Regions from separate parts of the Bacillus sp. DU-106 genome, predicted to be linked through region 3. Evidence: riboswitches for the same ligand, from Rfam matches in the RefSeq annotation. Region 3 holds a riboswitch; each other region holds the start of a gene.

Region 1 (2,276 bases), 320 kb from region 3:
TGGTCTTCGAATCCGATTGTAATTATTCGCCATCGAGTACCCGTATGCTCCTGTACAGGAAACTGCTAGTAAATCAGAAGCAGCGACTTTCGGTAAATGAATATCCCAAATCAACATGTCTCCACTCTCACAGCATTTCCCGGCAATCGAAACGAGTTCCTCATTCTCATCATTCGCTCGATTCGCTAACATCGCTTCATAACGCGCATTATATAAAGCAGGTCTTAAATTATCTGTCATTCCACCATCGACTGATACATATTTCCGAATACCAGGAATATCTTTCACAGATCCAACTGTATAAATTGTTGTCCCAGCATCACCTACAATGCTACGGCCTGGCTCAATCCATATTTCTGGCAATGGATATTCACATACAGTAAATTGTTCTCTCACTGCACTTGTTACAGCTCGCACATATGTCTCAAGAGTTAATGGTGTATCTGACTCTGTGTAACGTATTCCAAATCCCCCGCCTACATTTAACACTTTTACTACATAGTTTGTTTGCTCTCTCACTTCTTCTAAAAATTGGCGAAGAACTTCAATTGCTCGAACAAAACCAGCTGTTTCAAATATTTGCGACCCAATATGTGAATGGATCCCTAGCACATTATAATTGGATTTTTGTAAAGCCAATCCAATTGCCTGCATTGCTTGACCATTTGAAACACCAAATCCAAATTTCGAATCATCCTGACCTGTTGTAATATATTCATGTGTGTGCGCCTCTACTCCAGGCGTTACACGAATTAATATGTTCACAAATTTCCCATGTTGCATCGCTAAATCGTGTAAAACTTCTAATTCAAAGAAATTATCTACGACAAAACAACCGATATTCGCCTGAAGAGCCATCACTATTTCTTCTTCTGTTTTATTATTTCCATGAAAATGAATACGTGATGCCGGAAATCCTGCTTGGAGCGCAGTATATAATTCTCCCCCAGAAACAACGTCTAATGACATATTCTCTTCACGAGCTACTCGGCACATCTCCATGCACAAGAACGCCTTGCTTGCATATGCTACTTGATAAGAGAAACCACTTTCTTTAAAAGCACGATGAAATGCTCGGCATTTTCCTCGAATAGACTCTTCATCGTATACATAAAGTGGTGTTCCGTATTGCTTTGCTAGCTGCGTCGTATCGCACCCTCCAATTTCTAAGTGTCCTTGCCCATTAATTCGGCTTGTGCCGTGTAAATACATTTAAATTCCTCCCTTATTTCCTCTAAAACTCATAACCCCAATCTTCTATTCATTGCAGCACGCTTTTAGATAGACAAAAAACGCGCGGAACAATGTTCACACGCGTTTCTTATTAGGAAAAATATATATTGAAAAAATAAACGAGTTGTTATCTCCTCAAAATAAGAAACCGCATCAACATCTCCAAATAGCTCTCCATAAAATAAATCTTATGACAGTACTACATTTATTCAATGCAGTCCCAATATATGAATAAGATGGTTATTCTTATATTTCGGCAATAGTCCCTTTCAACCTATGATCACAGATTCCATTAAATCTCCCATAGCTTACTCTTTCCTATCGCGGCCTCTACCTTTGAGAGTAGATGAGGTAAGTCTATTTAATTTTCAAACATCTAATTGTTGCTATTAACAATACCAAAGGACCATTTTATTTGTCAAACAATTTTTTATATTGTTTTTTTACAGTTTAGTTTCGTATCATTTGGTAAGCGCTTTACTGAAATCTTTGTCACTTCCCATTCGCCTTCTTCGTTATTAAATGTAATCGTTACCTTCTCAAATGGTGGAGCAATTTTCCCAGCAACACGTTCATACTTTGTCACTTCAATACTTGCTTGAAATAAATATGTACCGCTATACACTTTTTTTAAACTAATAATTTTAGGACATTGATAAGGTTTCAAACTTCCATATTGTTTTTCAATTGCTTTATTTATTTTTGGAAATAAAACAGAATAAAGTGCATCTTCCATAAGAGGTGCATCATATTGGGCTACCGACACACTCGGTGAAGTAAAAAGTATAACACTACTGCATGCTATAAAATATAATAATTTTCGCATTATAACCTCCGTATTATCACGCGATTCTTTCTGCGTACGATAATTATCATACATAGAAATTCTGTTTTATTGTCTCCCACCACTCTTTTTCTACTCGATTATTATAAAAAAGCCCACAACCTTCTTTTATTTTCGTATAATGATACTCATAGTATAATAATCATAATAACAAAGGACTGTTCGTATATATAAAATGAGTGGTTAAGCAAACTGACTC
Region 2 (2,276 bases), 1.2 Mb from region 3:
GGGTATTTTCTCTCATGCTCGGTGGTATCGTAGCGGCACCAATCGCGGCATGGCTAGTTCGCATCGTTCCTTCTCATTTACTTGGCGTATTAGTTGGTGGTCTTATTATCTTTACAAACATTCGTACACTGCTTACTACATTTAAAGTGGATCCAACTATTATTTCACTTTCTTACGTTGCAGTTGGTCTTGTCGTTATTATTTCTATTTTCATTGCTGTTCGTAATCATTCCAATCGTCCTAATACGTCAACGGCTGAGTATCCGAATGATCAGAAGCAAATGCTACCATAACTATAAAAAATACCGCTCAATTTAGAGCGGTATTTTTTATTTTTCTATTTTCCAATTAATCATCATTTCTGTAGCATTTACTCTCTTCATATGTAACTTTTCTAAAACACGCATCGAACTATAATTATCTAGAAGTGTCTCTGCAATTATTGTTTCTACCTCACCTGTTTTGAAAGCCCAATCGATTAGTTCTTTTACAGCTTCTGTTGCATAGCCCTGATTCCAATATTTCTCAATGAATCCATAGCCAATTTCTACTGTTTGATTCTCGTTTGGTTTCCCTTTAAACCCAATATCACCTAAAACGCTATCATCTTCTTTTCGAAGAACATACCACGCCCCCCATGGTAATAAAGTTGCATCTTTTTTTACATTCTTTACATGCCCTACAATATGCGGGCCGCTATTGTATCCTTGCTCGTTAGCGACTTGAATCCTCTCTTCTGTACACGGCACTATATAGAGCCTTTCTGTTTCTAATTTCATTTTGATTTCCCCTTTTCAATTAAACAATACCTCAATTTTACTAAAAATAAAAAGAATATTCATTCTATTTGTTAAATTTATACTTATTCTTTGAAACGAATTTAAGGAATAATCCTCTTTTGATAGTTATGTCGAATTATATTTTTCTGAATTTTCTTTTAATTTAGAGGGTTTTTCAATATTTTTTGCGAAACATTTGTATAACAATTTTTTCTTTGCTTATTGCTACATAATAGTAGGTTCGGGTGGAGTTTTGCAAGCGTTTCCTATACAATAACCGATATTTTTTGACTTTTCCTAACAAAATATCTTGCAATATATTCAGAAAGTCATTACAATTGCCATATATTAAAAATCTTAGCAATATATAAATCCTCATCAATCCGATGAGGTAGAGGTTGCGACTTTTAATAGTAAAACGGACGAGACACAGAGAATGTCAGCTGACTCCGTTTGAAAGGAAAAGTTGCCGAAGTTTATATTTCTTCTCTGGAAATATGAGCTGGGGCTGTCTCCGAAAGGAACAGAACTGTCACGTTTACAAAATTACCGTGTAAACGTGGGGTGCTATCTTAACGGAAGGGTATGATGGGGTGGTTATTTGTGAAACGTTCCGCCAAATTCCTTTGGCGGTTTTTTGTATTTTTCTCCCCCGCTCCTTCCTAACCTACAAGAAAAGGAGTGTTGAACATGAATAGCGCAACAAATCAATCTACCTCTAAAACGCAAACTACACAAGGACAAGGTGAATTAAAACGCGGATTAAAATCTCGTCACCTTACGATGATTTCTCTCGGTGGTACAATTGGTACCGGACTATTTCTTGCCAGCGGTGGTGTCATCCATACAGCTGGACCTGGTGGCGCATTAATTGCATACGCCGCAATTGGAATTATGGTTTATTTTTTAATGACAAGCTTAGCTGAACTTGCAGCTTACATGCCTGTTACTGGATCTTTTAGTACGTATGCAACAAAATTTGTTGATCCATCACTTGGCTTTGCACTTGGATGGAACTATTGGTATAACTGGGCAATTACGATTGCTGCTGAACTTGCAGCCGTAACATTAATTATGAAATTTTGGTTCCCAGATACCCCTTCTCTTATTTGGAGCGGATTATGTTTAGCTATTATTTTCCTTTTAAACTATTTATCTGTTAAAGGGTTTGGTGAATCTGAATATTGGTTCGCACTTATTAAAGTAGTTACGATTATTATCTTTTTAATTGTTGGTTTCATGATGATTTTTGGAATTATGGGCGGTGAAACGGTTGGATTTAAAAACTTCACTGTTGCAGATGCACCATTTAACGGCGGTATCATGGCAATTATCGGTGTGTTTATGGCAGCTGGTTTCTCATTCCAAGGTACTGAACTATTAGGAGTAGCTGCTGGTGAAACATCTGATCCAGAACGTAATATCCCAAAAGCAATTCGTTCAATCTTTTGGCGTATTCTTTTATTCTATATCCTTGCGATTCTCGTTATCGGTTTA
Region 3 (2,276 bases):
TTTTAATATATCATATAGCATCTTGTTAACGAATAGCTTTTTAATTAATAGGAAGGAAGTAGATTAATATGTTTTTTTTATAAGCGTTACTAAACATATCAAATTAGCTCATTTGCACGAAAGGCTCAATTTTCGCCATAAATGATTGATGCAGCGCCTCAACGCCTGTTACTAAATGAAGGCGGTCAATAACGACAGACACTTTAATTTCTGATGTACTTACCATTTTAATATGAATATCTTCTTCTTTTAAAGTAGTGAACATATTTGCAGCGACACCTGGGTTAGATACCATGCCAGATCCTACGATTGATACTTTTGCTAAATGATTTTCATATTCTACTGCTTCATAGTGAAGTGCCTCTTGATTTTGTTCCAATACTTCTAATGTTTCTCTTAAATCATTAGAATGGATGGAGAAGGAGAGATGAACAGTTCCTTCATTTGTAATACTTTGAATGATGATATCTACATTAATATGTGCCGCTGCTAATGTAGAGAAAACAGTTGAAAGTGAACCTTGTTCTAATCCTTTCACTGTGATGCGTGTAATATTATCTTTAAATGCAATACCTTTAACGATTGATTGTTGTTCCATGTTACATTCTCCTTTTACAATTGTTCCGTTTTCTTGTTCCATACTTGAGCGAACTTCTAAAATGACATTATGATTTTTAGCAAACTCAACAGCACGCGGGTGTAATACACCAGCACCGAGGTTTGCAAGTTCTAACATTTCGTCATAAGAAATTTCATCTAATTTATAAGCATCTTTTACAACTCGTGGATCCGTCGTATATACGCCGGTGACATCTGTGTAAATATCACATTTTTTTGCGTTTAGTGCAGCAGCTAATGCGACAGCAGTTGTATCAGAACCGCCTCGTCCAAGCGTTGTAATTTCAAAATCTTCACTGACTCCTTGGAAACCAGCTACAATAACAATCGTACCTTCAGCAAGATAAGATTGAATACGATCTGTATGAATGTCAGTAATCCGTGCACTACTATGTACAGATTCTGTCGTAATACCAGCTTGCCACCCTGTTAATGAAATTGCATGATAGCCTTTTGCTTGCAGTGCCATCGTTAATAATGAAATAGTTACTTGTTCTCCTGTAGATAGAAGCATATCCATTTCACGTTTACTTGGATTTTCTGTGATAGCGTTAGCGAGTGCGACAAGTTCATCTGTGCTTTTTCCCATTGCTGAAACGACAGAGACAATGCTATGACCTCGTTCATATTCTTCAATAATTAAATTTGCTACATGTTGAATGCGTTCGACGCTTCCGACAGAAGTGCCACCGAATTTTTGAACAATTGTTTCCATTACAGATTCCTTCTTTCGTCTATTTTTAAGAATAGATTAGGAAATATATAAATCCCAATACTCCTGTAGTTACCAGAAAGACAAACAAAAAACACCATCTCAAATAAGTGAGGATGGTGCTGTTACAGGAAAAGGGAAACAGAAAACGGAGCTAATAAAAAAACCGCCAAAAAAGGAATATCATAAAAAATGATATCTCTTTTTTGTAGATAGCTCTTCATACGTACACGTCTGTACATATGACAGTTCTGTTTCTATTCGAAAACAGCCCCAATTGATAAATGCAGAGAAACTTATCAATTTCGGCAATACTTCCTTTCATCTAAGTTCATAGACATCTCTGTGTCTCCATTAGAATACTCATAAGTATCGCAACCTCTATCTCACGTTTTAGGCGAGAGTGTTTGATTTATGAAGTTGTTGGTAACATTTGTTTTATAATAATTTAAATTTTCCGGGGAATCAAGTGTTTTATATATATTTTAAAAATTCTTTCTTTTTTCTGAGGAAGTTTGTGAAAAATGTAGCAAAATAAATTCATTGCATGTACATTAAACTTATAGTGCATAGGAGGTGGGAGAATGAAAAGGAAACAGCCTATTTATGTTGCGACAAAAATGAACACGACGATGGGAAAATTATGGGGATATACGCAAGAACCAGATATACATACAGAGTGGGATGCTCGCTTTACTGAAATTTCGTATTTAGAGAAAAAAGAAGGAGAACCACAGAAGTTTTTGTATAAAACAAAGATTGGATTTGGGTTTGAAATAGCTGGAGAAGGGGAATCAATAGGTGAAATAAGAAAAGATATTTTAACGCAGTTATGCAATTGGATGGAAACGAAAATGAAATTGTAGATTATTTTGGCGAACCACATTTACTCGTTTCTACACTGCATTTTCATATCGATGAGTTAGGGGCAATGCATATTTCTTCA

Evidence for each region. A riboswitch is a leader RNA that binds a small molecule or an ion and turns the genes downstream of it on or off. The one in region 3 is predicted to bind lysine.
Region 1: it holds a riboswitch for lysine, as region 3 does, so the genes downstream of both, lysA (diaminopimelate decarboxylase) here and C3Y97_RS08745 (aspartate kinase) in region 3, are expected to answer to the same signal.
Region 2: it holds a riboswitch for lysine, as region 3 does, so the genes downstream of both, C3Y97_RS14915 (amino acid permease) here and C3Y97_RS08745 (aspartate kinase) in region 3, are expected to answer to the same signal.

Annotation. Positions count from the first base shown of each region.
Region 1 covers NZ_CP026607.1:1,362,920-1,365,195, reverse strand. The annotation lists gene lysA (diaminopimelate decarboxylase) at 1-1,212, opposite strand, end outside; lysine riboswitch at 1,393-1,574, opposite strand; gene C3Y97_RS07070 (DUF3888 domain-containing protein) at 1,664-2,059, opposite strand.
Region 2 covers NZ_CP026607.1:2,908,841-2,911,116, forward strand. The annotation lists gene C3Y97_RS14905 (sulfite exporter TauE/SafE family protein) at 1-293, shown strand, start outside; gene C3Y97_RS14910 (GNAT family N-acetyltransferase) at 330-779, opposite strand; lysine riboswitch at 1,164-1,357, shown strand; gene C3Y97_RS14915 (amino acid permease) at 1,470-2,276, shown strand, end outside.
Region 3 covers NZ_CP026607.1:1,679,542-1,681,817, forward strand. The annotation lists gene C3Y97_RS08745 (aspartate kinase) at 104-1,333, opposite strand; lysine riboswitch at 1,536-1,722, opposite strand; partial or broken gene C3Y97_RS08755 (hypothetical protein) at 1,915-2,193, shown strand; partial or broken gene C3Y97_RS08760 (DUF4166 domain-containing protein) at 2,136-2,276, shown strand, end outside.